Regions from separate parts of the Pectobacterium actinidiae genome, predicted to be linked through region 3. Evidence: predicted binding sites of a transcription regulator. Region 3 holds the regulator's gene; each other region holds the start of a gene.
The links. Region 3 encodes LexA, which represses DNA repair genes until DNA is damaged. Its sites were predicted from a motif close to TNCTGTATGTACATACAGNA; they were not measured.

Region 1: uvrA (excinuclease ABC subunit UvrA) is a predicted target of LexA. The motif match lies at 1,594-1,613, and genes of this name have one in related genera.
Region 2: mutH (DNA mismatch repair endonuclease MutH) is a predicted target of LexA. The motif match lies at 3,572-3,591, and genes of this name have one in related genera.
Region 4: rmuC (DNA recombination protein RmuC) is a predicted target of LexA. The motif match lies at 3,400-3,419, and genes of this name have one in related genera.

The regions. Positions count from the first base shown of each region.
Region 1 is NZ_JRMH01000001.1:3,753,174-3,761,054, forward strand. It holds gene uvrA (excinuclease ABC subunit UvrA) at 1-1,506, opposite strand, end outside; gene ssb1 (single-stranded DNA-binding protein SSB1) at 1,749-2,291, shown strand; gene KKH3_RS16185 (winged helix-turn-helix transcriptional regulator) at 2,484-2,870, opposite strand; gene KKH3_RS16190 (NAD(P)-dependent alcohol dehydrogenase) at 2,983-4,032, shown strand; gene KKH3_RS16195 (LacI family DNA-binding transcriptional regulator) at 4,230-5,225, shown strand; gene KKH3_RS16200 (glycoside hydrolase family 32 protein) at 5,350-6,783, opposite strand; gene KKH3_RS16205 (MFS transporter) at 6,785-7,881, opposite strand, start outside.
Region 2 is NZ_JRMH01000001.1:834,865-842,745, reverse strand. It holds gene lgt (prolipoprotein diacylglyceryl transferase) at 1-134, opposite strand, end outside; gene ptsP (phosphoenolpyruvate--protein phosphotransferase) at 341-2,587, opposite strand; gene rppH (RNA pyrophosphohydrolase) at 2,600-3,133, opposite strand; gene mutH (DNA mismatch repair endonuclease MutH) at 3,830-4,525, shown strand; gene KKH3_RS03510 (TerC family protein) at 4,806-5,522, shown strand; gene KKH3_RS03505 (YgdI/YgdR family lipoprotein) at 5,697-5,915, shown strand; gene KKH3_RS03500 (NADP(H)-dependent aldo-keto reductase) at 6,123-7,163, shown strand; gene KKH3_RS03495 (YggN family protein) at 7,344-7,881, opposite strand, start outside.
Region 3 is NZ_JRMH01000001.1:383,777-391,657, reverse strand. It holds gene KKH3_RS01630 (glutathione S-transferase family protein) at 1-71, shown strand, start outside; gene KKH3_RS01625 (LysR family transcriptional regulator) at 143-1,039, opposite strand; gene KKH3_RS01620 (pirin family protein) at 1,152-1,850, shown strand; gene zur (zinc uptake transcriptional repressor Zur) at 1,973-2,482, shown strand; gene KKH3_RS01610 (CsbD family protein) at 2,527-2,736, opposite strand; gene lexA (transcriptional repressor LexA) at 3,199-3,807, opposite strand; gene KKH3_RS01600 (diacylglycerol kinase) at 3,918-4,283, opposite strand; gene plsB (glycerol-3-phosphate 1-O-acyltransferase PlsB) at 4,411-6,924, shown strand; gene ubiA (4-hydroxybenzoate octaprenyltransferase) at 7,067-7,881, opposite strand, start outside.
Region 4 is NZ_JRMH01000002.1:783,411-791,291, reverse strand. It holds gene ubiB (ubiquinone biosynthesis regulatory protein kinase UbiB) at 1-220, opposite strand, end outside; gene ubiJ (ubiquinone biosynthesis protein UbiJ) at 217-840, opposite strand; gene ubiE (bifunctional demethylmenaquinone methyltransferase/2-methoxy-6-polyprenyl-1,4-benzoquinol methylase UbiE) at 853-1,608, opposite strand; gene rmuC (DNA recombination protein RmuC) at 1,796-3,355, opposite strand; gene argH (argininosuccinate lyase) at 3,685-5,058, opposite strand; gene argB (acetylglutamate kinase) at 5,120-5,893, opposite strand; gene argC (N-acetyl-gamma-glutamyl-phosphate reductase) at 5,931-6,935, opposite strand; gene argE (acetylornithine deacetylase) at 7,138-7,881, shown strand, end outside.

The DNA of each region.
Region 1 (7,881 bases), 3.4 Mb from region 3:
ACCGATCTGGCTCGCCAGACGAATACGCTGCGCTTCGCCGCCGGACAGCGTTTCCGCCGAACGGGAGAGCGACAAATAGTTCAGCCCGACATTCACCAAAAACTTCAGTCGATCGCCAATCTCTTTCAGCACTTTCTCGGCGATTTGGGCGCGTTGCCCGCTGAGCTTCATATTCTGGAAGAACGTCATCGCATGGCCGATGCTCATATCGGAAATCTGCGGCAGCGTCGTCTGTTGAACGAATACGTTACGCGCTTCTTCGCGCAGGCGCGTTCCGCCGCAGCTGGCGCAGGAACGGTTACTGATGAATTTCGCCAGCTCTTCGCGCACCGCCGTGGATTCCGTTTCTTTATAGCGGCGCTCCATGTTGTGCAGTACGCCTTCAAACGGATGGCGACGTACCGAGGTGTCGCCGCGGTCGTTGATGTATTTGAATTCGACGTTCTCTTTACCGGAGCCGTACAGGATCACTTTCTGAACCGCTGCGCTCAGGCTGTCAAACGGCGCATCGACGTCAAATTTGTAGTGCTCCGCCAGTGAGCGCAGCATCTGAAAATAGTAGAAGTTGCGGCGATCCCAGCCTCGAATTGCGCCGCCAGCCAGCGACAGCTCGGCATTTTGCACCACACGGGACGGATCGAAGAACTGCTGCACGCCCAGACCATCACAGCTTGGGCAGGCGCCCGCCGGGTTATTGAACGAGAACATACGCGGTTCCAGTTCGTGCATACTGTAGCCACACACCGGACAGGCAAAGTTCGCGGAGAACAGCAGTTCAGGCTGCGTCGGATCGTCCATATCCGCCACCACCACGCTACCACCAGACAGATCCAGCGCGGTTTCAAACGACTCTGCCAGCCGCTGCGCCAAATCCTCGCGCACTTTAAACCGATCAACGACGACTTCAATGGTGTGCTTTTTCTGTAATTCCAGCTTCGGTGGATCGGACAGATCGCAGACTTCGCCGTCAATACGGGCGCGGATATAGCCCTGTGAAGCCAGGTTTTCCAGCGTCTTACTGTGTTCGCCTTTGCGATCTTTCACAATCGGTGCCAGCAGCATCAGGCGTTTGCCTTCCGGCTGTGCCAGCACGTTGTCCACCATTTGGCTGACCGTTTGCGCATCCAGCGGCACATCGTGCTCTGGGCAACGCGGTTCACCCACGCGTGCAAACAGCAAACGCAGGTAGTCATGAATTTCGGTAATCGTCCCGACCGTAGAACGCGGGTTGTGCGAGGTGGATTTCTGTTCGATAGAGATGGCGGGCGATAGCCCTTCTATATGATCGACATCCGGTTTTTCCATCAGCGACAAAAACTGACGGGCGTAGGCGGAGAGTGATTCCACATAGCGCCGCTGCCCTTCGGCATACAGCGTGTCAAACGCCAGCGATGACTTACCCGAACCAGACAGACCGGTGATGACGATCAACTTGTCACGAGGGATTATCAGATTGATATTCTTGAGATTATGGGTACGAGCACCACGAACTTCGATCTTATCCATTCACACACTTCCCGGAATAAAAACGGTTTGTCATCGCCTCTCGAACGGAGAGAACCGGTACGAAACGAGCAATTATGGCACAAAAAAAACTGAATGGATATCCAGTATTAAACCCGTTTACTTTGCAAACGCTGCAAATCTTACTTTCATTTCTGAAGCCATTTCGCAGGTATGATACAAATGTGTATCATGATAAAATTGATCGTTTAGACTTACATAAATTGATTCATCAGGAGACGAGCATGGCCAGCAGAGGCGTTAATAAAGTGATTCTTGTCGGGAATCTGGGTCAAGACCCGGAAGTCCGCTATATGCCGAATGGTGGTGCAGTTGCCAACATCACGCTGGCTACGTCGGAAAGCTGGCGTGACAAGCAAACCGGTGAGCAGAAAGAGAAGACCGAATGGCACCGCGTGGTGCTGTTCGGCAAACTGGCAGAAGTCGCGGGCGAATACCTGCGCAAAGGCTCTCAGGTTTACATCGAAGGCGCACTGCAAACCCGTAAATGGGCCGATCAGTCTGGCGTAGAGCGTTACACCACCGAAGTGGTTGTTAACGTCGGCGGCACGATGCAGATGTTAGGTGGACGCCAGGGTGGCGGCGCACCAGCAGGCGGTAACGCAGGTGGCGGTCAGCAACAAGGTGGCTGGGGTCAACCTCAACAGCCTCAGGGCGGCAACCAGTTCAGCGGCGGCGCGCAATCTCAGCCGCGCCCAGCTCAGAACAGCGCGCCTGCACAGAGCAACGAACCGCCAATGGATTTCGACGACGACATTCCGTTTTAAGTGTGCTCTTTTTAGCATTCTTAACTAAAAATTATAAACCCTGCTCCGGCGGGGTTTTTCATGCTCTGCGGTATGGATATCGATTTTTGAACGGCATGGCTTGATGACATGCCGACATCCTTGTCGCGAACCCCGCTCCCTTGAAGTTCAACCTGCATCAATACGTCTCTCAACACTGTTCTTATGAAACCGTTACTGGTCGGTCATGGTTCGATAATAGGCTTCCATTTCATCCAGTGCGGACTGATTTTCCAGCCCCCACTGGTACATCAGCTCAATAGGTTCAGCAAAGGTTCTGCCAAGTGGTGTCAGGCGATAATCAACCTTGGGGGGGATCACGTCATACACATGTCGAGCAATCAGCCCGCGCTGCTCCAGCTCTTTCAGCGTCTGAAACAGCATTTTCTTGGAAATCCCCTGCAAGCTACGCTGTAATTCGCCAGTCCGTGCGCGTTCATCTGGCCAGTGATAAAGCGCGTGCAGCACCATCGTGCTCCATTTAACAGAAAAAAGATCCATCAGGCGGCGCGGCGGTGAATCCGCATAAAAAAAGAGTTTACCGTCAATCCAGGCTGGCATGCATTCCCTCTCTGTTTATGGTCACCAAATGGTGACTACTATCAATATTGAACCGTGTTAACTATAGTCTGCCGCCTTGGGTTAACTAAAACCAGTTCATTTCTGAGGAACGATGAAAATCAATGCATTCGTCGCATATGACGCGACAAAACCGTTAACGTCTGGTCAGGTCTCGCTACGCCCGCTGCAAAAACAAGATGTCAAAATAGAGATCCTCTACTGCGGCGTGTGCCACTCCGACCTACACATGGCACGTAACGAATGGGCGGTCAGCCGATATCCACTGGTGCCTGGGCACGAAATAGTCGGGCGTGTCGTAGAAGCTGGAGACGAGGTCACCCACTTTAAATTGGGTGATATTGTCGGTGTGGGTGTGATGGTCGACTCTTGCCGTGAGTGTCATTTCTGTCAGCAACACGAAGAGCAATACTGTGAAGCGGGATTTACGGCGACCTACAACGGCTTGGATAAATATACTGGCGACAGTACTTGGGGCGGCTATGCGCAGAGCGTGATTGTCGATCAACATTTCGTGGTTTCTGTACCGCCAAGCCTGCCACTTGCGGGCGTCGCACCGCTGCTGTGTGCGGGCGTGACGGTGTGGTCGCCGCTACGCCATTTCAACGTCAAAGCAGGCGATCGTATTGGTGTAGTAGGGTTGGGCGGATTAGGGCATATGGCCGTGAAGCTGGCCAGTGCGATGGGGGCGGATGTGACACTGTTTACTACGTCGCCACAGAAGGGAGAGGATGCCCGTCGTTTGGGGGCAAAACACGTGGTGGTATCGAGCGATGCCGCGCAAATGGCCGCGTGCCAGACCTCGCTGGATATGATTATTGACTGCGTGGCGGCACCGCACAATTTGGATCCTTATCTGGCAACGCTAAAAACCAATGGTCGTCTGGTACTGGTAGGCATTCCAGACCAACCACACGACGCGCCGAATATTACGCCCATGGTCTTCCGACGTTTAAGTATCAGTGGTTCATCGATTGGCAGCATTCAGGAAACGCAGGAGATGCTGGATTTCTGCGGTGAGCACAATATCACCGCCGATATTGAAATGATCTGTGGCGAGGATATCGAGAATGCCTTTGCCCGAATGCTCAACGGTGAGGTTAAGTACCGCTTTGTGATCGATATGCAGTCTACTCGCTGGTAACCGAGGCAACTGTCCGCGGGCGGCTGGTGAATCAAACGCCTTCACCAGCCTTATTCGAAATAGATTGGGTCGTCGATGATCAACTCGCCACATTGCTGGAGATCTGGCTCTTTCTGTGGTTATCCCTGACAATTGGAGCCCCACTTTATCGCCCATGTATGGTAAATTAGTCATCATCTTCGCATAATGGAAAAAGTATGGTTTCCCTTAAGGATGTTGCGCAGTTAGCGGGGGTATCAATGATGACGGTTTCACGCGTCATCAACCATCCCGATACCGTTCGCCCCGAAACCAGAAAACGCGTTATGCAGGCGGTACAAGCGCTTAACTATATTCCCGATCATTCCGCACGAAAAATACGCACCCAGCGCAACAGCGCATCGACGATTGCGATTCTGGCGCGAGATACCGCGACGACACCTTTCTCCGTCGAAATTTTATTGGCAATAGAACAAACCGCTCGGGAAAAAGGCTGGAATAGCTTTCTTATTAATATCTTTTCAGAACAAGACAGCGAGCGGGCGGTACGGCAGCTTTTAGCACAGCGGCCAGACGGCATTATCTATACCACCATGGGGCTACGCCATGTCACATTGCCAGATGTGCTTAAAGGGGAAAATGTTATTTTAGCGAACTGTCAGTCAGACGATACATCGCTTCCCGCCTACATCCCCAACAATTTTGACGCCCAGTATCAGGCAACACGCTATCTTATTGATCGTGGTTACCAAAAACCGCTCTGCTTTTGGCTCCCTGACACAGAAGCGGCAAGCCGCGATCGGCGTGAAGGATTTGAACATGCCTGGCAACGCGCGGGGCGTGCCTTATCAGACGCTTCCCAACACCATATGATGCTGGGGGACGAGCACTACACCGATTTGGCTGATTTATTGGCGACCAAATTACCCGATAATCATCCTGATTTTGATGTCCTCATCTGCGGTAATGACCGGATCGCCTTTATTGCTTATCAGGTCTTACTCGCACGCGGGATCGCAATTCCTGAACAGGTCGCGGTATTGGGGTTTGATAATCAGGTGGGCATGGGAAATTTGTTCCTCCCACCTCTTTCGACCATTCAGTTGCCTCACGATGAGATTGGTCGTCAGGCAACGCTTCACATTATTGAAAATCGTGAGAACATGGGTTGTCAGCAGCTCCCTTGCCCTCTCTTGATCCGTTCATCCACATAATATGGCTATCGTAAGACTCGCTTTGACGTTTGGCGAAGACGCATGGTTAGCCCAATCACCGAGTCTTCGCGCATAACCGCACTGCCCCTCTTAATAGACGATCGGTTGCAATAGAAGTAGAAGGCTATTCCAGATGCCAAAGCGAGCCACCAAGCATAACCGCTTCCCCTTGACTGGAATAAAGCGTCAATGCACGCTGCTCCGGCTGCGGATAAATCCGGCTCGTCATACAGGCTTCTCCATCGTTCACGAATACTTCCACCGAAGAACAATCGATAAACACCCGAATTTTTACCTGTTCACACTGCGGTAACGCAATGCTCCGATAGCCATCTATTCCTTCATGTAGATAGCGACGCCATAACACCAGCCGCTTAGCCTGATTATCCACATACAGTTGCAGCCCCTCCCCTAACCTGACGCCATAGTGCTCTGCCTGACTACGTGCCGTGTCCCAACAGATTTCCAGTTCAACCGCGTCTGCACAGGGCGCAATGAGGTAGGCATCCGTTACTGTCGCTGGCTCAATATGTTGCTGCTGCTGACGCAAACTGTCCAGTTCACGAACCGGCCGCTGATATAGCTTTCCGTGACATTCAATGAGTTCACGCGGCAAGGTAAACGATCCGGCCCACCCTTCCTGTTTGGACGGCATCGGCGACTCCCACATGTCCATCCACCCTAAAATGACACGTCTGCCGTCCGCCGTTAAAAACGACTGTGGCGCATAAAAATCGTGCCCATGATCCAGTTCTTCGAAGGCCCCCATCCGTTTAAACACGGTTTCAGGCTGCCAGTGTCCTCGCAAGACGCCACTTTGAAAGCGATTGCGATAGGCATAGCCTTCTGCTTTCATTCCCTGAGGAGAAAACATGAGGTAGCGGTGTTCACCTAATGGAAAAAAGTCCGGGCACTCCCACATATACCCTTCTTGTGCGTCGGCATGGGCCAGTACCCGTTCAAAACGCCATTCCGACAACGACACGCCGCGATACAGTAACACTTGCCCCGTATCATTCTTGTCACGCGCGCCCACAACCATCCACCAGCAACCGTCCTCATGCCAGACTTTCGGATCGCGAAAATGCATAATGCCTGCTGGCGGCGTCAGAATAACGCCCCGTTTTTCAAAATGGATGCCATCATGGCTGATCGCCAAACATTGCACTTCACGGATCGCACTATCGTCTCCTTCTCCTGATAACCAGACATGCCCGGTGTAAATCAGCGATAGCACGTCCCCATCATCTACCGCGCTACCAGAGAAGCAACCATCCAGGTCATATTCATCTCCAGGTGCCAATGCGATAGGTTCGTGCTGCCAATGCACCATATCCGGGCTTGTCGCGTGCCCCCAATGCATCGGTCCCCAATCTTCACTCATGGGATGATGTTGATAGAAAGCGTGGTAGAGGCCATTGAAATAGATCAATCCATTGGGGTCGTTCATCCACCCCGCTGGCGGAGCTAAATGGTAATGTGGATAAAACGTATTACCGCACTGCGCCAATAACGTGTCCCGTGCAGATTCTGCCTTTAATAAACGTGATTTCATCATTTCACCGTGGTGCTGTATTCATATTTTGAGAAGCGGATTCATCATTCTCCGCGCGAAGCAATACGCCAGACACCAGTGTCAGAATGAAGACGGCAACCGCCAGTATCATATAGGTGTCAGCAAAGCCCAATGCGTCATAGCCATATCCCACAATCGGGGAAAGAATCGCAGCGCAAAATGAAGTAACAAACTGAAATCCAACCAGATAGAGCGTGGCCGAAAGGCGTTTGTCGAACTGTGAGGTAATGTATTTGAACATGGCGATGAGCAGGATCGGCAGCTCAACGGCATGGAGTAATTTTAACAGCGAGATCGTGAGCGTATCTTCCGCCAGCCCCGAACCGAATATCCTCAACGTCATGATGAGGCCGCTTAACAACAGGCCACGTTTGGCACCGATACGGTTAACCAGAAAAGGCGCTAAAAACATGCCCCCGGCTTCCAAAAAGACCTGAAACGAATTGAGGAATCCGAACATTTCGTTGCCGCGAGCGGGGTCGCTAAACAGCGAAGCAAAATAGACGGGGAATTGTTGGTCGTAAACGTTATAGACGCTCACCCCGCAGACAAACACCACCAGAGACCAGAAACGCGGCAAGCGCAGCAGCCCGATGGCATCCGCTATCGTCAACGCATTGCTCTTACCATATTCCAGTTCTCCCATCGCATGCGGCTTAATATCATTCAGGCTCCATAGCAGCAGTAAGAACACGCTGGCTGATACACAGGCCATCCAAAAATTCAGGTTAGGATCGATGTTAAATAACATACCAGCGAAGAACGTCGCCCCCGCCCAGCCCAGCGATCCCCACATACGGGCTTTCCCATACTCAAACCCTGTAATGCGACTGACACGTTCGGTATAAGATTCCAGTACCCCAATCCCAGCGAAAAATGTGGCGCCGACATAGACGCCAACGCTGAACGCCCCCAGAAACATATTCCAACGTAAAAGCGGTGTTCCAACAAAAATAAACCAAGGGCCACTCAGTAACAGCAGTCCGCCAATGACCCACAGCAGGTTTTTGCGCAACCCTAGCTTATCCTGAATAAAGCCATAAATAGGCTGAGCGAAAAAGGCGGTAAGGCTGATGATTG
Region 2 (7,881 bases), 450 kb from region 3:
GCCCGACGCACCGCCAGCCACATGGCAAATATAAAACCCACCAGATACATCAGCCCATACCAGTGCAGCGCCAGCGGGCCAATTGAGAAAATCACTGGATCAAACTGAGGAAACGCCAGATAGCTTGTCGTCATCATTCACCACATATTTTATTGTGTTATCCCTGCTTTCGGGATCGTCATTGATAGGCAAAAGGCAGGAGAACGAATCCGTTCCTGCGAACCGCGGTGGCGAATCATAGCATACGCACCCGCACTCGTTGCTGACGCAGGGGAAAAGTTCTGTAAAACATTTATACTCGTCATACTTCAAGTTGCCTGGGCGTTGGCTACGCTAACGCTTAACGCCCGCCGCGAATCAAACCGCCCAATCCGCGCTCTTCCATGAATATCGCCGCCCACTGTCGGACTTCCGTCGCGCTCTTTGCATTCAGCAATTGCTGCACCAACGACTGCGATTCAGCCAGCGTAATTTGGCGCAGCAGATATTTAATTCGCGCAACGCTGCGCCCGTTCATACTGAACGAGCGATAACCTAGTCCGGTCAACAACAGTGCGCCGAGCGCTTCTCCCGCCATTTCACCGCACACGGAAAGCGGAATATTATGTCGTTCGCACTCGACGGCGATCACATTCAACGCCTGCAACATGGAAGGATGTAGGCTGTCATACAGCGATGCCACGTGAGCGTTGTTACGATCTACCGCCAGCAGATACTGCGTCAGATCGTTGGTGCCAACCGAAACAAAATCGATGCGAGAAGCCAGATGGGGGATCAGGAACAGCATCGACGGGACTTCAATCATGATCCCAATGCGCGGCTTGGGCTGCGGGAAGCCCAGTAACTCTTCCACTTCGCCCGCCGCCTGATCGATAAGGCGACGCGCTTCACTGATTTCATCCAGACTGCTGATCATCGGCAGCAGGATGTTGAGATTGCCAATGTGTGCGTTGGCACGCAGCATGGCGCGCACCTGAATCAGAAAGATTTCAGGCTGATCGAGCGTAATACGAATGCCGCGCCAGCCAAGACACGGGTTCTCTTCGCTGATAGGCAGATAAGGCAGCGGCTTATCCGCGCCAATATCCAGCGTGCGTAGCATCACGGGGCGCGTAGGATAAAGCGCTAACATACCTTGATATTGCGCCATCTGCTCATCTTCGGACGGAAAACCGTTTTGCAGCATAAAAGGTATTTCCGTGCGGTATAGCCCCACGCCATCGACCTGATTGATAAAGCGTTTTTCGTGTTCAGCACTTAGCCCCGCATTCAGCATAACCTGAATGCGCTCGCCGCTTTTCAGCACGGCAGGCTGCTCCATTTCGCCTTCGGCCAGGCGGGTCAGCTCATTTTCTTCCGTTAATAGGCGCTGGTATTCCTGAACCAGAACGGGTTCAGGATCGACCAGCAGCTCACCGCGATAGCCGTCAATGATCAGCAGGCGCTGATGCAGCATATCAGGCTGAATGTCCGCGCCCACCAGCGTCGGAATGCCCATCGCACGCACCAGAATCGCCGCATGCGAATTGGCGGCACCGTCATACACGACAACACCCGCCAACCGCTCCGGCGGTAGTTCTGCCAGCAGCGTGGCCGTTAATTCGTCCGCCACGAGAATAAAGCGCTCAGGCCACTGCCCCATAATTTGCGCATTATCGTCGAGGTGAAACAGCAGTCGTTGCCCCAACGCACGCAGATCGCCCGCACGCTCACGTAAATAAGTGTCCTGCAAATTGGTGAACTGCGCGGCAAAACGCTCGATTACCAGCTTCACAGCCCACTCGGCGGCATTGCCCGCATCCACTTCCTGAAAGAGTTCTCGCTTAAGCCGCGCATCATTCAGCAAGTGTGAATACAAATCGAAAATCGCCGCACTCTCTTTCTGCGCGCTGGCGTTAAACCGCTTGCTGAAGCGACGGAATTCCGCCGTGGCATCTTCCAATGCCTGCGTTAAACGGGAGCGCTCACGCTCGCTGTCCAGACTCGATGCGGGGAAAACCTGTTCCAGAGAAGGCTGAGTACAATCCTGCCAGCCGGGAGCAATCGCCACACCGGGTGCAGCCACCAGCGCCTTAACGCGCGTCTGGCGGTATTGACCGAAGAGCGTTTTGATCTGCGAAAGGGAAAGAATCGCGGCCATCTGCGTGGCCAGCGTCACCATGAACGATTCTTCGTTTTTATCAAACTGACGATGTTCACGCTGCTGCACCACCAGAACGCCCAGCAGATGGCGACGGTGGATGATAGGAACGCCAAGGAAAGAGCGGAAATGTTGCTCTTTCACCGCGGGGATATATTTGAAGCTGGGATGCGCACGCGCATCGGCCAGATTGATGGGCTCAGCACGTTGACCGACCAACCCGACAATGCCTTGCCCAAACGCCAGCGTGACCGTACGCCCACGCGGCTTTTTCAAGCCACGCGTTGCCATCAGGTAATAGCATTGACGATCGTGATCGGCCAGATAAATGGAACAGACTTCCGTGTCCATAGCCTGACAGGTCTCATTGACCAGAATGTCCAGCGCATCACTAAGTCGGGCCGTTGCCGCAACGTTTTCGACAATTTCTCGCAAGCGCGTGAGCATAATGTGCCTGAATTACCCTCTTTTTCGCCGAGGACCGGACGGGGTCACCGCCCGAGCCGCAACACTCTCCTGAAGCAGTATCACCGGGTTGATAAATTCCTTCATCACGCGACGATACACATCTCGCTTAAAAGAGACGACCTGACGTACCGGATACCAGTAACTCACCCAGCGCCAGCCATCAAATTCTGGCGTGCCGCTGCTCTGCATATTGATATCCGACTCATTACACATCAACTGGAGCAAAAACCATTTCTGCTTTTGGCCGATACAGACCGGTTTTGTATCCCAACGCACCAAACGCTTTGGTAATTTATAGCGTAACCAGTTACGGGTAGATGCCAATACGCGCACATCCTTTTTTCTTAACCCGACTTCTTCAAACAGTTCGCGGTACATCGCCTGCTCAGCACTTTCACCGGGGTTAATCCCCCCCTGCGGAAACTGCCAGGAGTGCTGACCATAGCGCCGGGCCCACATCACCTGCCCCTGCCGATTACAAATTACAATACCAACGTTTGGGCGGTAGCCATCATCATCGATCACCGGACTACCTCGATAAACATCAATGCAAAGATGACCTGATTGTTTCACACTCCCGTCAGGCGGTAAACCACTGCTTAGAAAGCATGTGATACGAATAAAAGTAAGATAACCCACAGATAAGATCAAAGTTATAAACATGTGAAGACCAGAATCCGCAATTTATTCACTTTTTCTGTGGACATCTTTGTGCAGAACCCATGAAGAAGTGAGTAAAACTCATTTTTCATGAAGAAAAAATATTACTATGAATTAAAAAATAGTTATTTTTATTCAGTAAATTACAAACCATTTCACTTGAAATGGCGAACCCCTACTTTTTGTTCAAATGGCATACATCATAAGATTGGCGAAAGATCGCACTATGCCGATTTTATCCACAGGGAATGCCTCAAACTCAGGCAATAAATAGACGAAAACAGCAAAAAGGCCGGGCGTCAAGGCTGTAAATCGAACCAGTAATTCATATTTATGTGGGTTATCCAAGAAATCTGTGGATAACCTAGTGTAAGATCCTGTTTATTGTCGGTGGCTATACGTGCACAGTTTGCAAAACAGCGTTAGGTGATCGTCATCACACTAAAAAAAAGCGCTACGAATCATGCTATTATTGTTTTTCTCCACAGTCTTCCAGGTTGTACATTGGTATTCTCCACCTATTGTGTTTTTTTTGAGCGGAAAAATATCGGGCTATACGCTATGAATTCACCCACAGTTCACACGACTGCGCCGCCAAGCGAGCACACGTTGCTGGAGCGCGCGCAATCCCTCGCGGGTTATAATCTCGCGGAATTAGCGGATATCGCCCGCCTGCCCCTCCCAGCCAACCTAAAACGTGATAAAGGCTGGATTGGTATCTTGCTGGAGCGTTTTCTGGGCGCAAGCGCAGGCAGCAAACCCGAGCAAGATTTCCCCGACATCGGCGTCGAGCTAAAAACCATTCCTATTGATGAACAGGGCAAACCGCTGGAAACCACCTTCGTCTGTGTCGCACCGTTGACAGGCAACAGCGGCGTAACGTGGGAAAGCAGTCACGTACGACACAAGCTCGCTCGGGTGCTGTGGATTCCGGTGGAAGGATCGCGGCACATTCCGCTGGGGGAACGCCGTATTGGCACGCCGCTGATCTGGAGCCCCAATGAAGAGGAAGAGGAACAGCTGCGCTGCGATTGGGAAGAGTTGATGGATTTGATCGTGCTTGGCCGGGTAGAAAGTATAACCGCCCGACATGGAGAAGTGCTGCAACTACGCCCCAAAGCGGCAAATAGCCGGGCATTAACCGAGGCGATTGGCGAATTTGGCCAACCAATTCTGACCTTACCGCGCGGGTTCTACCTGAAAAAAACCTTTACCGCGCCGCTATTGGCTCGCCACTTTATGCAGCTCAGCAGGTGAATTTCATTAGCGTGATGTTCTATTAGCGCTATGCTTCATCAGCGCCCCGCTTCATCGTACACTAGCTTTATATGTCGCGCGCTATTACGCAACAATCGTGTGACAAGGGAAGCGATCTGGGAAAAGCCTGACGCCGACCCAGAGCAAAAGGGACGCCAGCACACGGCAGCAATGTGAAGCATGACAGTTATATCTCTATGACGTCATACTTTCGCTTGCCTACGCCCCAAGCTGGCAGAGTATAATATCGTTTACGTTTCGTTTAAGGTGTATTGATATAATGTTTGATTGGATTGTTGATCCGAACGCATGGTTAGCATTGGGAACGCTGACTATTCTGGAAATCGTTCTTGGTATCGATAACATTATCTTCCTGTCTCTGGTTGTCGCCAAACTGCCTAAAGCCCAACAAAACAAAGCTCGCCGCATCGGGCTGATGGGTGCGATGTTAATGCGTTTGGGGCTGCTCGCTTCTATTGCCTGGGTTATGCGTCTGACTGACCCACTGTTTACCGTCGCAGGTAATGAAATTTCCACACGTGACCTGATCCTGTTCTTCGGGGGGCTCTTCCTGATCTGGAAGTCGAGTATGGAAATTCACGAGACCGTCGAAGGCGGTTCAGAAGATCATACTTCCAAGGTGTACTCTTTCTTTGGCGCGATTGTGCAGATCATGATGCTGGATATCATCTTCAGTCTGGATTCGGTTATCACCGCCGTCGGCCTGTCTGATCACCTGTTTATTATGATGGCAGCGGTCATTATCGCCGTTCTCGTGATGATGTTCTCTGCGCGCCCTATCGGCGAGTTTGTCGAACGCCATCCATCAGTCAAAATGCTGGCCTTGTCGTTCCTGATCCTGGTCGGGTTCACCCTGATTTTGGAAAGCTTCGACGTTCACGTACCGAAAGGCTACATCTACTTCGCCATGTTCTTCTCGATGTCCGTCGAGGCGTTGAACCTGCTGCGCAGTAAAAAAGAAAAAACAGCGCACTGATCGCCGTATAACAAGCGTTCACGATAAAGGCGCCCTAATCAGGCGGCGACCCGCCGCCTGATTACACAATATTAATTCCCTCCAAACACATTTTTTCCATTATTCCTACGTTATTCCCCGCAACCATTTGCTAGACTCACTTTAGGTTTTGGCATTTATGAACGGGTTAATATGATGAAAGTACGGATTAAAATGGCAATCACACTGGCGTTATTATTCACTCTGGCAGGCTGTTCCAGTGACTACGTGATGGCGACAAAAGAGGGGCAAATGCTCCTGACGCAGGGAAAACCCGTACTGGATAAAGATACCGGACTGCTCAGCTATACCGATGAGCAAGGTAATCAGAAACAAATCAACAGCGATCAAGTCTCCCAGATCGTGCAGCGTTAGCCACAGTTTCCGCCCGATATTTCCTCCATCGAGCCACGCTCTCCGGCAAAATCCTGCCGCAGGGCAACAGAAGAGACTTCCCCACTCGCCACGGCTTCGTTTATAGTCGAATTCAGGTGTGTTTTCCCAAACTCATTGGAATCGCAGCAAATCATGCGGAAATGACGGGAAATGCGCCTGCTATTTTCAGACATAAGGAAGCTGGCAATGCAATATCACCGTATTCCCCATAGTTCTTTAGAAGTGAGCGTGCTGGGTCTTGGTACGATGACCTTTGGCGAACAGAACAGCGAAGCAGACGCTCATGCCCAGTTAGATCACGCCATTGCCGCAGGTGTTAACCTGATTGACACAGCAGAAATGTACGCCGTTCCTCCGCGTCCGGAAACACAGGGGCTAACCGAGAGCTATATCGGTTCCTGGCTGAAATCCCGTGGCGGACGTGAAAAACTGATTGTGGCCAGTAAAGTCTCTGGCCCTGTGCGCGGAAACGATCACAGCATTCGGCCACAGCAGGCGTTGGACAGAAAAAACATCCGTGCCGCACTGGATGCCAGCCTGCAACGCCTGAACACCGACTATATCGATCTCTATCAGTTGCATTGGCCACAGCGCCAGACTAACTGCTTTGGCAAACTGAACTATCAGTATACTGACGACAAACCGGTAGTAACGCTGCTGGAAACGCTGGAAGCACTGAATGAGCAGGTACGTGCTGGTAAAATCCGCTACGTCGGCGTTTCCAACGAAACCCCGTGGGGTGTGATGCGCTACCTGCATCTGGCGGAAAAACACGACCTGCCGCGTATCGTGTCGATTCAGAATCCCTATAGCCTGCTGAACCGCAGTTTTGAAGTCGGCTTAGCGGAAATCAGCCAGCATGAAGGTGTGGAACTTCTCGCCTATTCGTCACTGGCGTTCGGTACGCTGACGGGGAAATACCTGAATGGCGCGAAACCTGCCGATGCGCGTAACACGCTGTTTAGCCGCTTCACCCGTTATACCGGCCCACAGGCTCAGGCAGCGGTTGCCGAGTACGTAGCGCTGGCGCAAAAGCACGGTCTGAATCCGGCGCAAATGGCATTGGCGTTTGTGCGTCAGCAGCCGTTCGTCGCCAGTACACTGCTGGGCGCGACGACACTCGAACAGTTGCAAATCAACCTCGACAGCCAGAATCTGACGCTGGACGGAGAGATCCTTGACGAGCTGGAAGCGATCCACCGCCGCTTCACATTCCCGGCACCATAAACGCAAAAAACCGGGCATCGCCTAATGTCGATCGTTTAAACATCGAGATACACGGGGCGACCACAGGAGTGAGGCATCCCTGCGGGAACCTCCCCCTGTGTTTCCCCTAACAACGGGCTTAAGTAGCCAGTGTTAGGACATCGCCCGGTTTTCTTTAATCTGTCAACAAGCGCAGAACGCTTATTTCAGCGTCTGCAACAGGCTCTTGCGCTGATTTTCCAGCGATGTGACGCGGCTACATACGTCATTGCCGAAGCGCTGGAACGCCAGTTCCTGATTATTCCACTCGGCCTGAATCGCTTTCTGCAAGCCACCGAGGTTACCCATCATCGCCTGTAGCGGGTTACCGCCGCTGGACATCTGTTTTACGCCCATCTCGTTCAGGCTGTCCTGCAAGACGCCGCCCATACTTTGCTGTACGAGCTGCTTGCCATCTTGCTCAACTTGTTTAATCGCCTGATGGTGGAACGTCAGGCCATCGCTACGGTGTTCGATAATACGATTCATCTGCTGCTTGAGCTGTTTATCCAGCGTAGTCAGACGATTGCGCACATTGCTGTCGCTGCCAAGCTCTTGCACGATGACGTTATCCAGCGCGACTCGCGCTTTTTCAAGATGCTGTTGCGCACCCTGGTCGATCCACGGCAGCTGCTGGCGTAAATCTGCCTGATAAGCTTTGGCTTTCTGGCGTTGTTCGGCGTTCAGGGTCAGTGGCGTC
Region 3 (7,881 bases):
TATCGCTGGGTCCAGAGCAAGATCTCAACCAGCCTCATCAGCGTGATAAGACGTTTATCAATTTATACTGAGATGTTGTCGCTGCGCGATGAAGAGCAAGGCAAGGTGTGGTTCCACACCTTGCTACAGAAAAATGCAGGATTTAAGGCTGGTTAAGCAGTTTTGGAATTTCACGCAGGAACCAGGATTTCGCCTCACCCATGCTGTCTCGCCGCCACGCCATAATAATCTGGCTTTCCATCTGATGCTCCGGCCCAATGACCAGTAAACGCCCTTCGGCAATATCTTGCGCCACCATTGGATAAGGCATGGTCGCGACGCCTAATCCCGCCAGCAGCGCACGCCGCTTATCATCCAGCGAACTCACCGTCAGACGTTGCTGTTTATCCAACAGCTGCACGGTCAGTACCGGGCGTTCGCGCGCAGTATCCGCCACCGCAATCCCACGATATTTTACCCGGGTTGCATCCGATAACGGTTCAGGTTCCTGATGAATCGGATGCTCTGGGCTGGCAACATAAACGTTATTCATCGTGTACAGCTTACGGGTGTTCATTTCGGAAGAGGCACGAAAATGCATGTCCGGCGCAATCACGATATCGGCTCGCCCTTGTTCAAGGCGCTCCCACGCCCCCGCCAGCACTTCCGTCAGAATCGATACCTGCGTATTGGCTTTGAGCGCCAGTTTATCGATTAATGGGAAAATCCGCTGAGTCGGAATCAGGGCTTCCGTCACAATCGTCAGGTGCGTTTCCCAGCCGCGAGCCAGCGCTTCTGCATCCGTAGTGAGTTTATCCGCCGCTTCCAGCAGGATACGTCCGCGTTCCAGCAGCATCCGTCCGACATTCGTGAATTTAGTACGATGGCCGGAACGATCGAACAGCACCACATCTAACTCTTCTTCCAGTTTCTGCATGGTATAGCTCAGTGCCGAAGGCACCCTACCCAGCTCGTCTGCCGCAGCGGCAAAGCTGCCACGGCGATCGATCGCATCCATCACCCTCAACGCTTCAAGCGTCAATGCTCGTTCTTTCGCCATCTTCGTACTCATTCAGGAATTTTGAACATACCCACCAGATTAACTAGCTAACAATCCAACGTCCACACAATTACTATCGGTTTAATAAATAATTCTCTGGGGGATAAAAATTATGATCACACGAAGAGCAGCGGGGCAATGCGGCCAGGCCGACTATGGCTGGTTACAGGCTCGCTATACCTTTTCTTTTGGTCACTATTTTGACCCACAGCTGCTGGGCTACGCTTCTCTGCGCGTGCTCAATCAGGAAGTATTGGCACCGGGGGCCTCATTCCAGCCGCGAACCTACCCACGGGTTGATATTCTGAACATTATTCTTCAGGGCGAAGCGGAATACCGCGACAGCAACGGTTGCCACATTCAGGCTAAAACCGGAGATGTGCTGTTGCTCGCCACTCAGCCAAACGTCAGCTATAGCGAACATAATACCAGCGCCAATAAGCCGCTGACGCGGCTGCAATTATGGCTGAATGCCTGCCAGACCCGAGAGAACAGCCCGTTGCAGCGTATGGGGTTAAATTCATCAAACCACACTCTGCTTGCTTCACCGGAAGGTGAACACAACAGCCTGCAACTGCGACAGCAGGTTTGGATCCATCATGTCGATCTCCAGCAGAATGAGCAAAGCACGATCGCGCTACAGGGGAATCAGGCGTATCTCCAGCTAATCCACGGTTCAATGGCGGTGAAAGGCAGCCAGAACAGTGAAACACTACACTGCGGCGACGGTGCTTTTATTAAGGACGAAACGGTGTTGACGCTACAGGCAGAGTCGCCTTTGCGGGCACTGCTCATCGATCTGGTTGTGTAGCACTTCTGTCCGCTGTTTTTGTAGGGAGTTGTATTCGCAGGAAAACGCCGCCAGTTCGGCGTTTTTATTCAGTCGTGGTAAGATATCCGTCTTGTTCCTCAATGCGTCAGGGTGATATGACAATGGATTCAACCAAACAGGACAAACTTCTTGCCCAGGCTGAACAGATTTGTCAGCAGCGCGCTGTGCGTCTAACACCACAGCGGTTAGAGGTTTTACGCCTTATGGCACAGCAGTCTGGTGCTATTAGCGCTTATGACCTGCTGGATTTGCTGCGCGTTTCCGAGCCTCAGGCGAAACCGCCGACCGTCTATCGCGCGCTGGATTTTCTGCTGGAACAAGGCTTCATTCATCGAGTCGAATCAAACAACAGCTACGTGCTGTGTCACCATATCGAAGACCACAGCCATACATCTGCCCTTTTCATCTGCGATCGCTGCGGGCAGGTTACCGAGCGCCAAACCGAGGGTGTGGAAGAAACATTACGCAACCTGGCACAGCAGTCGGGGTTTACACTGCGCCACAGCGTTGTGGAAGCACACGGGTTATGTGGAGGCTGTCAGGAAGTCGCATCATGCAAGCAGCCGGATCATTGCGATCACGACCATACGGTTCCCATTAAAAAACGATAGCCCTAAGGGCTATCGTCTCTTTCAGCAAAGAAGCATCACGTTCGCTACCAGTGATATTTGTGATGCTCTTCCCAGTGTTTCACTTCTTTCTCTGCCGCTTCTTTTTCGTATCCGTAACGCTCCTGGATTCTCCCCACAAGCTGGTCACGTTTACCTTCGATGACCGTCAGATCGTCATCCGTTAATTTGCCCCATTGCTCTTTCGCTTTACCTTTAAACTGTTTCCAGTTACCGCTGGCTTGGTCTTTATTCATAAGAATCTCCGTACCTTAGGTGAATTGCGCATGAAAAAACCGTAACTACCGACTTATGCGTCAGTTTCAGATAAATAGGTTTATTCAGTAAGCAGCATCATAACTATGTGAAACATGACGGTACTCTTCGCCACTGTCTGCCTTGATTACCGGAGCTATCTACATGTGATAGCTAATGCTCAATCGGCAAACGATCAATCAAGATAAAAATGCTTACCTTGATAAAAATTATAGTCGAATATTTCACTTAAGATAAAAAAACAGGAATCTGTAACTGGATAGGGCATTAATAAAGGGAAATAACCACAAAAAGCAGTGATAAAACAGAGAGTAATGGAGATCGTAGAAAACGCGCACGAAATGTAACTAAATATATACGATGAGCAGATTAACACGCTAAAAGATTAACGCAAAACATGATGCACTGACCCGAACAGACGAGCAGTGCATCTCTGCGAATGGTTAGCTCCAGTCGCTGTTACGAATCACGCCAACGGCTAAACCTTCTATCGAAAAGCTTTGCTGACGCAGGTCGACAACAATCGGGGCAAACTCTTCATTTTCAGCGAGGAGGTGCACCATATTGCCTTGCTTTTTCAAGCGCTTCACCGTCACTTCATCGTCAATACGCGCGACGACAATCTGACCGTTACGCACATCTTCTGTTTTATGCACGGCCAGTAAATCGCCATCCATAATACCAATATTTTTCATCGACATACCGCTCACCCGCAGCAAGAAATCAGCGCTGGGTTTGAACATCGCAGGGTCAACCTGATAGTGACATTCGATATGTTCCTGCGCCAGCAGCGGTTCACCTGCGGCCACGCGACCAACCAGAGGAATACCCGTCTCTTCTTCCATCAGCAGACGAATACCACGAGAAGCGCCCGATACAATTTCAATCACACCTTTACGCGCCAGCGCTTTCAGATGTTCTTCAGCCGCATTGGGAGAGCGAAACCCCAGTTGTTGAGCAATTTCCGCGCGCGTTGGCGGCATTCCGGTTTGCGCAATATGATCGCGGATCAGGTCATAAACCTGCTGCTGCCTTGCTGTTAGTACTTTCATTCCGCCCCCTGGTTGTTTATACAGTCTTGCTGTGAGTATATACAGGTAAGGCACAATTGGGAATGAAGATATCGGCAAAGCCCCTGACTTTTACTCATTTATGCGCGCCGTCAGGCAAAATGTTGCCAGAGGATACTGCCCCACACGACAGCGGCTAACAAGATGGCAACAAAGACAGCAGCCGAACCGATATCTTTCGCCCGACCGGATAATTCATGATGCTCAAGTCCAATGCGATCGACCACCGCTTCAATGGCGCTGTTAGCCAACTCAAACAGCATAATCAATACCACAGACCCGATCAGCAGCAGTTTTTCGACCAGCGTAACCGGCAGCAAACACGCAACAATGACGCCGACAAGGGTCAGAATTGTCTCCTGACGAAACGCCGCCTCATGCTGCCACGCCTGCTTCAGTCCCTTAAAGGAATAACCGGTCGCCTTAATAATCCGGGTCATCCCCGTTGCTTTATTCATTTATCCTCCGCTATTTATGCAAAATAGTTCGCATTTTAACGCGCTCGTGTTGTCTCATCACCACAGATCTCCGGCGCAGTTTCTGGTATCCTTGCGGCGCATTGCTAACAAGAGGCTCCACGTTGTTATGTCAGGTTGGCGTAAAATTTACTATAAATTATTGAATCTCCCACTGAAATTGCTGGTGAAAAGCAAAGTCATTCCCGCAGATCCCGTGGTCGAGTTGGGGTTAGATCCCTCACGTCCTATACTCTATGTTCTGCCTTATAACTCTCAGGCGGATCTCTTGACGCTACGTGCGAAATGCCTGGCATTGGGGCTACCCGATCCTTCGGTATCGTTCGAATTCAATGGCGTCGAACTTCCTAGCCACGTCTTTATTAATGACGGGCCGCGTGTCTTCCGCTATTACGTTCCCAAGCAGAAATCCGTCAAGCTGTTCCACGACTATCTGGACTTGCATCGTGCCAATCCAGACTTAGACGTACAGATGGTGCCAGTTTCCGTGATGTTTGGGCGTTCTCCGGGTCGGGAAGGCCACTCTCAGGCCGCACCACACCTCCGGTTGCTCAACGGTATCGAGAAATTCTTCGCCGTCCTGTGGCTAGGCCGCGACAGTTTTGTCCGCTTCTCCAGTCCGGTGTCGCTGCGCTATATGGCGACCGAGCACGGCACTGACAAAACCATAGCCCACAAACTGGCGCGTGTCGCACGTATGCATTTCTCCCGCCAGCGTTTGGCGGCAGTTGGACCGCGCTTGCCGGTGCGTCAGGAGCTGTTCAACAAGCTGCTGGATTCCAAAGCGATCAAGAAAGCCGTAGACGATGAGGCGCGCAGTAAGAAGATTTCTTATGAGAAAGCGCAGCAGAATGCGATTGCGCTGATGGAAGAAATCGCCGCCGATTTCTCCTACGAGGCCGTGCGTCTGTCGGATCGCGTATTAAGCTGGACGTGGAACCGCCTTTATCAGGGGATTAACGTCCACAACGCCGAGCGTGTTCGCCAACTGGCACAGGATGGCCACGGTATTGTCTATGTGCCCTGCCACCGCAGCCACATGGATTACCTGCTGCTGTCCTACGTCCTGTACCATCAGGGTTTAGTGCCGCCACACATCGCCGCAGGCATCAACCTTAATTTCTGGCCAGCAGGACCGATCTTCCGCCGTCTTGGCGCATTCTTTATTCGCCGTACCTTCAAAGGCAACAAGCTGTATTCCACGATTTTCCGTGAATATCTGGGTGAGCTGTTTGCTCGCGGTTATTCGGTTGAATACTTCATGGAAGGCGGACGTTCACGCACGGGCCGTCTGTTAGAGCCGAAAACCGGTACGCTGGCGATGACCATTCAGGCCATGCTCAGAGGCGGTACGCGCCCTATCACGCTGGTACCGATTTATGTCGGCTACGAACATGTGATGGAAGTCGGCACCTATGCAAAAGAGCTGCGCGGTGCGGCGAAGGAGAAAGAAGGTTTTATGCAGATGGTGCGCGGTTTGCGCAAACTGCGTAATTTAGGTCAGGGTTATGTGAACTTCGGTGAACCACTCCCTCTGACAACCTATCTTAATCAGCATGTTCCGCAATGGCGTGATGCGATCGATCCCATCGAGGCACAGCGTCCAAGCTGGCTCACGCCGACGGTGCAAGATATCTCTATGGATATCATGGTGCGCATCAATAATTCCGCGGCAGCAAACGCGATGAACCTGTGCTCTACGGCCTTGTTAGCCTCGCGCCAGCGCTCACTGACGCGCGAACAAATGCACGAACAGCTGGATTGCTATCTACAGTTGCTGCGTCAGGTTCCTTATCATAAAGATATTACGGCACCGAAGAAGACAGCGGATGAACTGCTGGAACACGCGCTGGGCATGAACAAGTTTGAAGTCGAGAAGGATAGCATTGGCGATATCATCATTCTGCCACGCGAACAGGCAGTACTGATGACGTACTATCGCAATAATATCCAGCACCTGTTGGTCTTGCCGTCACTGCTTGCCAGCATCGTCATCCATCATCGTCGGATTACGCTTGACGACGTCGTGCGACAAATCACGTTGATCTATCCGCTGCTGCAAGCTGAGCTATTCCTGCACTATTCCAAAGAGCAGTTGCCGGACGTACTGGAAACGTTGGCTAACGAACTGATTCGACAAGAGCTACTGTGCAGTCGTGACGGTCAGTTAGCTATCAATCCGCCACGCATCCGTACACTGCAACTGCTGTCAGCAGGCGTGCGTGAAACGCTGCAACGCTATGCGATCACGTTGTCCTTGCTGTGCGCGAACCCAGCAATCAACCGTGGAACGCTGGAGAAGGAAAGCCGGAACATGGCACAGCGCCTGTCCGTTCTGCACGGAATAAATGCGCCGGAATTCTTTGATAAAGCGGTGTTCTCAACGCTGGTCGCAACCTTACGTACTGAAGGATATATCACCGACAGTGCGGAAACGGCGCAAGGCGATATCGTGGCAATCTACAATATCCTCGGCGATCTGATCACCCCGGAAGTTCGGTTAACGATCGAAAGCGCCAGCTCATCTGCTGACATGGAAGCCAACAATCAGTTGGGGATCGACAGTCAGATAGAAACCAATAATCCGGCAGTAGAAAACGCGGAAGAAACAAAGCAGGCGTAGTCGGACAGGAATCACGGGGAAATGGCGGATAACACGCCGCCATCAAACTGTAGATGTGTTTGGTATGACAAACATTTCAACGCCTTTCACCATAAAAAAAGCAGCGAGAAATCGCTGCTTTTTTTATCTCTGATAATTCGCTCTATAAGCCAAACAGCACGCCAATAAATATTGCCATACCCGCATATTTATTATTATGGAATGCCTTAAAACAGGCATCGCGCTCGCGCTCGGAAGTCAGCACTTGCTGATAAACGAACATTCCCGCAGCCACCAATAGCGAAATATAGTACGGCATTCCTAATCCGGTAATGATACCCAAAACCAGTAGCAGCGCCAGCATACCAAACTGCAATAACCCGATGATAAGATTGTCAAAACGACCAAATAGTATCGCCGTGGATTTCACGCCGATCTTAAGGTCATCATCACGATCCACCATCGCATATTGGGTATCGTAGGCGACCGTCCAGCAAATATACGCTAAAAACATCATCCAGCAGCTCGCTGGCAGGCTTTCACTCACCGCCGCATAAGCCATCGGAATTGACCAGCCAAACGCCGCGCCCAGCACAAACTGAGGAAGATGGCTGACCCGTTTCATAAACGGATAGACCCATGCCAGAACTAGCCCCGCAACGGACAGCCAGATCGTCATCTTATTCAGCGTCAGCACCAGACCAAACGCCAGCAAGACCAGCATGACAAACAGCACTTTGGCCGCTCGCTCGCTCACCTCACCGCTGGGTAAGGGGCGAGAAGCGGTACGTTTTACATGACCGTCAAAATGACGATCGGCATAATCATTGATGACGCAGCCAGCCGCACGCATTAAGAAAACGCCAGCGACAAAGACAAACAGCGTCCACGGAGCAGGCGCTCCCCCGCCCGCCAGCCACAGCGCCCATAGCGTTGGCCACAGCAGCAACAGAGAACCTATCGGTTTATCAATCCGCA
Region 4 (7,881 bases), on a different contig from region 3:
TTTGTCCGAACTTAATCCACACCGGCCCCAGCTCCTGAAGCGCCAAACGCAGGCGCTCCCCTAAAGGCATGTCGCGGTGACGATTGGGCAACCAGAACAGCAGACGACGACCCGCACGCAGCGGAAGCGTCAGTCGCATTTTAGGAATAAGCTCGTCCAGACCATAGTCCAACAGCACACGCACAATGCTATAAAGACGGCGTAATTCACTGGGCGTCATCGTAAAGCCTCCAGCTTCGCCAGCCGTTCGGACAACGTATCGGCGGATTTATCCAGCGCAACAATTTCCTCATGGAACCAGGCATTTTCCAGTTTTCCCGGAGCTAGCCGCCACTCTTCCGTTAACGTCTCGGACAGGAAATGTTGCTGCTGATGTAATGACCGTCTCAGGAAACTCAGGGTTTTCTGTGCCGTTTGGGTAAGACCCTGAGCAACAATATCGCCCAGATAGGGGGACAACCACTCCGCCGGATCGAACTCCGCCAGATCAAACAGCACGATGAACTGCTGAACGACTTGAATATCGCCCTCTATCACCAGCTCGCCGCTGCGCATCAGTGACGATAGCTGTTGACGATCGCGTAATTTCATCAGAACCGGAACACGTGTTTTCAGGCAGCAATCAGCAGGTTCGCCCCATTGGCTAATAACGTCCAGCCGCTGTTCGTTAAACACCAGCACCAAAGGCACATCCAGTTCAGCCAACTCGATCTGAAGTGTTTTCCCCTGTAAGCGCTGACGGGCAGACTTCATGCTGCGATCACAAGCAACCGTATCGTGAAAAAGCAGCTGATTCAGCGCGGTTTCCAGCGTAGCAGTCAGAAAAGACGTTATCAGCATTGGCGTTTCCAATCAGAATTTGAACCCACGATGCAGCGCAACGATTCCACCGGTGAGGTTGAAATAATTAACACTGTCAAAACCGGCATCGATCATCATCCCTTTCAGCGTTTCCTGATCGGGATGCATGCGGATAGATTCCGCCAGATAGCGGTAGCTCCCAGCATCACTCGCCACGGCTTCGCCAATCCTCGGCAGGATATGAAATGAATAGGCATCATAAACGGTGCTCAGCTGTTTAATGATCGGCTTGGAAAACTCCAGCACCAGCAACCGACCACCCGGCTTCAGCACGCGGTACATTGAGCGCAGCGCTTTGTTTTTGTCCGTCACGTTGCGCAGACCAAAGGAGATAGTAATGCAGTCGAAGAAGTCATCAGGGAACGGCAGCGCTTCAGCATTGGCCTGCACGTAGTTGATGTTGTCGATAATGCCTTTGTTACGCAGTTTTTCGCGGCCCACTTTCAGCATTGATGCGTTGATGTCCGCCAGAATGACCTCACCACCTTCTCCCACCATACGGGAGAATTTGGCAGTTAAATCCCCAGTTCCTCCGGCAAGATCGAGAACACGCTGGTTACGTCTTACCCCACTGCATTCGATAGTGAAACGCTTCCAGACACGGTGGATACCAAAGGACATCAGGTCATTCATCAAGTCATACTTTGCTGCGACAGAATGAAAAACCTCAGCCACCATGACTTCTTTTTCATCCCTGGCGACAGTCCGAAAACCAAAGTCGGCCGTTTTCTCCTGCTCACTTGCCATCTTATCCGCCTACTATTTCAGTCAAATTTCGGGTCTACCCATTTATGATGAGAGTGTACCAGACCCGTATAAAAACCCCACTGCACTAATTTCGCCTAGCCTGGTGCCAAGCTCACGAAATCCATACTCATTTATATCCGTCATACTTCAAGCTGCTTGTGCGTTGGCTTCACGCAACTCGAATTGTTTAGGATAGGTTACGGGTCGCTAAGGAGGATTCCCCTTCTTCTCCTTCCGTTTTTACGGCAGGAGGAATAGCATCGGGCGCGACAGAACCCGGTAATTCATCGTGTTCAGCGTGCTCATGGGCCGTTGCTTTTTCGGCCAATGACGGGCTGATCGTGCGTTTAATTTCGACCCCCAGCGCACGGAACCCCTCAGCCTGGCCAATAAGGTTACCACGCCCAGAGGAAAGTTTATTCATCGCCTGACGATAAGTGCCCTGCGCTTTATCCAGACTCTGCCCCAGCGCTTCCATATCGTCTACGAACAGCCGCAGTTTATCGTACAGCCGAGACGCTTTTTCAGCGATCTGTTGTGCATTGCGGCTCTGCTGTTCATAGCGCCATAAATTATTGATGGTACGTAATGCCACCAGCAGCGTGGTCGGGCTGACCAGCATAATATTGTGCTTTAACGCCTCGTTGATCAATTCGGGCTGGCGATCGATAGCAACCAAAAAAGCAGGCTCAACGGGAATAAACATCAACACGTAGTCTAGCGAACGCAGACCCGGAAGCTGTTGGTAATCTTTGCTGCTCAACTGCCGAATATGGCTGCGAACTGAGAGCAAATGTTCGTTCAGCGCCACACTACACTCCGCGTCATCGTCACTATTGAAATAGCGCTCGTAGGCCACCAGCGACATTTTGGCATCGATCACGACATCTTTGCCCTGCGGTAAACGCACAATGACATCCGGTTGCAAGCGGCTATTGACCCCCGTCTGCACGCTAACCTGTGTTTGGTATTCATAGCCTTCACGCAGACCGGAGGCTTCCAGCACACGGCTTAACACCACTTCTCCCCAATTGCCCTGTGTCTTATTGTCGCCCTTCAGTGCTTTCGTCAGGTTGATGGCTTCATGTGCCATCTGTGCGTTCAGCTTTTGCAGATTGCGAATTTCATGCGCCAATGTATGACGTTCGCGCGCTTCTGCGCCAAAGCTGTCTTGTACCTGGCGACGGAACCCATCAAGCTGCTCACGCAGCGGCATCAGCAGCTTATCCAGACTCTGTTTATTTTGTTCATCCACCTTACGACCACTGTGTTCAAAAATCCGGTTCGCCAGATTCTCAAACTGTGTCGTCAACCGCTGTTCGCTGTTTGCCAGCAGCCGCTGCTTCTCTTCCGCCGCTATACGGGTTTCTTCCAACCGAATGGTGACTTCCCGCAGCTCCGCTTCCTGCGCGCTATTGATTTCACGCAACGTTCGCAGTTCCTGATTTAACTGCACGCACTCCTCACGGAGTTCACCGAGCTGTTGCAGCTTTTCATGGCAGGCAGAGAGTTGAGCGTGAGTCGTGCGCAGTTCTAGCTCGTTTTGCCGCAGCCTTTGTTCGTCCTGCTGCTTTGCCTGCTGTTGTTCGCTGAGCGACTGCTGAGTCTGGTGCAATGTCTGCGCCAGCAACCGCTGTTCGGTGTCATGCTGCGACAGCTTCTGCTGATGAATCAGGCTGGCAATCAACCACCCGACGAGTAGCCCGACCGCACTGCCGCCAAGACCATAAAATATGCTGATATCCACTTTGCCTCCGCCGGCCTTTCACGCTGTCGGTCAAGGTAAAATGATACTGTATGGATGTCCAGAAACAATTCCGGTTGGGAAGACGCTGAGCAGAAAAATGCGAGCCGCATTCCATATGAACAGGGATAGATGATAATTTGCAGAAAAATCAGATCGGTAACGTTGGGGGAACGGAAGGTACAGCTTAAATCTATTCCAGTAGGCGTTATTGGTGCAGCCAGTTTGGACTCGGACAGCGCACAGAAACCGGAGCGTACACGTAGTACGTGAGGATTTCGAGCACTGCCCAGGTTCAAACTGGCAAATAAAATAGCCTAATGGATAGATTCTTAGGCTAAGCGCTGCTTCGCATCACTGATCGCTTTAGCGACCTGCTGTGGTGAAACGCCACCTTGTGCAGCACGTTTATCCAGACAGGATTGCAGCGCCAGAATCGGGTACACGTCCTCGCCAATCACCGCGCTGAATTTTTGCAGATCGGCCAGCGGCAACGCTTCCAACGCTTTGCCCTGACGAATGGCTTCCACCACCGCTTCACCCACGATATGGTGCGCTTCACGGAACGGAACGCCTTTCGCGACCAGATAGTCTGCCAGCTCGGTGGAGTTCGCGTAGCCTTGCTCGGCCGCTTCTTTACAGCGCGGACGCTTAACCTGAATGCCTTCCAGCACCAGACCCGCCATCATCAGGCAATCGTGCCAGGTATCCAGCGCGTCAAACAGCCCTTCTTTGTCTTCCTGCATGTCTTTGTTATACGCCAGCGGCAGGCCTTTAAGCGTCATCATCATGCCGGTCAACGCGCCCTGTACACGACCGCATTTACCGCGAATCAGCTCCAGCGCATCTGGGTTTTTCTTCTGCGGCATCAGGGAAGAACCGGATGTCACACGATCAGACAGCTCAACGAACGCCGCCTCACCGCTGTTGAAGAAGATCAGATCTTCGGCAAAACGCGACAGGTGGATCATGCCGATCGACGCATCGGACAGCAGTTCCAGTACATGATCGCGATCGGAAACCGTATCCAGACTGTTACGCGTGGCCGAGGCAAATCCCAGCCAGCCCGCCAGTTGCTCACGGTCAATCGGATAAGCCGTTCCCGCCAGCGCACCGCAACCCAGTGGGCTGACATCCAGACGCTTCAGCGTATCTTCCAGACGGCTTTCATCACGCGCCAGCATCTCGTGGTAGGCCAGACACCAGTGAGCAAACGTCACCGGCTGTGCGCGCTGCAGGTGGGTGTAGCCCGGCATCACCGCATCTTGATTCGCTTCCGCCGTCGTGACCAACGTCTGACGCAGCTGGCGCACCGACAGCAGCAACTCGGCAATCTGCGCCTTGCACCACAGTTTCAGATCGGTCGCGACCTGATCGTTACGGCTACGGCCGGTATGCAGCTTTTTACCTAAATCGCCGACTTTCTCGATCAGACGTTGCTCAACCCAGCTGTGAATATCTTCTGCATCGCTTTGCAGGATCATCTCAGGATCGGCCTGTACCTCAACCAGCAGCGCATTCAGCGCCTGTTCCAGTTGCTGCTGTTCCTGTTCGCTGAGCACATTGACCGTCACCAATGCTTTCGACCAGCCGATCGAGCCAACGATGTCCTGCTCCGCCAGACGGTAATCAAACCGCAGTGAGTCATTAAATTGTTTAAAACGCTGATCTGCTGCCTGACTAAACCGACCGCCCCACAAAGCCATAACCCTTACTCCCAGAATTTAATTCATGTTGGTATCGCATCATGCCATACCCAGAAACGACTTACGCCAGAATACGTGTGCCAATCGCCACGCCATTGAACAGCGCAGGTAGCTGCTCAGCATGACGCCAGCTGGCGATATCAACCGGACGACCCAGCGCACGAGCAGCATCCAGCGCGGCGTTAACCTTAACAATCATGCCGTCGGTGATGATGCCCTGAGCGATCAATTGCTCGGCTTTCTCTGCCGTCATTTCGGCAATACGCTGGCCTTTACCGTCCAGAATGCCGCTAACGTCAGACAGCAGGATTAAATCCGCGCCCAGCGTTTGCGCCAGCGCCGTCGCTGCCTGATCGGCGTTGACGTTCATCAGGTCACCCTCGGCCGTAATACCGATGGAGCTAACAACAGGCAGATAGCCCGCAGACAGCAACGTGTTCAGCAGCGCAGGCGATCCCGCTTCTGCTTTACCCACAAAGCCCAAAGACTCATCTAACTGCGTGACCGTCGTACTGCCGCCATCGCCCAGACACAAGCCGACCGCATTGATGTCATGCTTCTTCGCCCATGACAGCAGCGTCTTGTTAGCGGATCCCGCCAACGCACCGGTGATGATGTCAATCTGATCGGCAGGCGTGACGCGCAGGCCGTTTTTCTTCACGACGGGCAGCGCCAGTTTCTTCATCAGATCATCCACCAGACAGCCGCCACCGTGCACAATCACTAGCGGACGCTGATGTTCCTGGCGGTAAGCCACCAGCGCGGTGAACAGACGTTCCAGCGCTTCTTCGCTATCCAGTAAAACGCCACCTAATTTGATAATTAACGGATTCATTATGCTTCACGCCTCGAAATGTCGGAACCAGTAGTCATTAAATTAACGATTGGGTTTCAGGGAAACCAAAACGAATGTTCATGCATTGTACAGCCTGTGCTGCCGCGCCTTTCAGCAGGTTATCCTCGGTGGCCACCACGATCAGGTGCTCGCCGTCGACGGAGAAACCGATATCGCAGAACGGCAGGCCGACAACGGATTTCAGCGCCGGAACGCCCTTATCGTACAGGCGAACCAGCGGCTTATCGTGGTATGCCGTGTGATAGGCCTCAGCGACATCCTGCTGGGTGACGCCCGGTTGCAGGCGACAGGTGATGGTTTCCAGAATACCGCGAGCAAAGTTGCCCAAATGTGGCGTAAAGATCACTGGCGTACCGAGGTGCGTTGAAATTTCAGGTTCATGGCGGTGGTTGAAAATGCCATAGGGTTGCAGGCTGACTTCACAGAAGCTGCTGGTCAGCGACGCTTTACGCCCCGCCCCGCTCACGCCGCTCACGGCATTAATCACTGGCCACTGTGCCGGATTCAGCAGTTGTGCATCCAGCAGCGGCTTCAGCGCCAACTGCGCAGCCGTTGGATAGCAGCCCGGCACGGCAATCAGCTGTGCCTGTTTTACGCTTTCTGCGCGCCATTCGGCCAGCCCGTAAACCGCTTTTGCCAGCCAGTCAGGGTGCTGGTGCTCAAAACCATAATAGCGACGATAAAATTCAGCGTCCTGTACGCGGAACGCGCCGGACAAATCAAAAACAGTACAGCCTGCCGCCAGAAAAACAGGAGCCAGATCGTGGCTGACTTTGTGGTCGGTCGCCAGAAAAACGACATCTACACCTTTCGCCGCTTCTTCCGCATCGGTCAGCGGTTTTACCGGGATATCGATGATGCCTTTGAGCTGCGGATGTAAATCAGAAATCAATTTTCCTGCATCGACACTTTGCGCAGAAACCATCAAAGCGGTTATGTTCATCTGTGGGTGACGGTTCAGGTAGAGCGCAAGCTCAGCGCCGGTATAACCACTTGCACCAACAATCAGCGTATTCAGCATGGGATCCGTATACCTTCTTACTTATCTATGGAACAGGTAACAGGGCTCACCAGCGTCGGTACGCTGTTCACCCGCGAAACTCAGTGAAAGTGACGAATCGCCATCGCCGTACCTTTGGGTTTCCTTTCGCCGAGCATTATTGTATTTTTATTCAAAATAAATGCATGAATATTGATACTATCCTAACCAGAGGCTGTCAACAGTGAAGATGAATTTACCCCCTTTTATTGAGCTATATCGGGCATTGATCGCCACACCGTCCATCAGTGCCACCGACAGCGCGCTCGATCAAAGTAATCATACCTTAATCAACCTGCTGGCAGGCTGGTTCGGCGATCTTGGCTTCCATGTGGAAGTCCAACCGGTTCCCGGCACCCTCAATAAATTTAATATGCTGGCGCGGATTGGTGAAGGAAAAGGTGGCTTATTGTTGGCAGGCCACACCGACACCGTCCCGTTCGATGACGGCCGCTGGACGCGCGACCCGTTCACGCTGACCGAACACGACAACAAGCTGTACGGCTTGGGTACGGCGGATATGAAAGGCTTCTTTGCCTTTATTCTGGATGCGTTACGCGACATCGATCCGACCAAGCTGACGAAACCGCTCTATGTGCTGGCAACGGCGGATGAAGAGACGACGATGGCGGGCGCCAAGTATTTCTCCGAATCGACGCAGATTCACCCGGATTGCGCCATTATTGGTGAACCGACTTCACTGCAACCGGTGCGTGCCCACAAGGGTCATATGTCCAACGCGATCCGCATTCAGGGGCAGTCTGGCCACTCCAGCGATCCGTCGCGCGGCGTGAACGCGATCGAGCTGATGCACGAAGCCATTTCTCACCTGCTGGTACTGCGTAACACACTACAGGAACGCTACCACAACCCGATTTTCCACATTCCTCACCCGACCATGAACCTCGGCCACATTCACGGCGGCGAT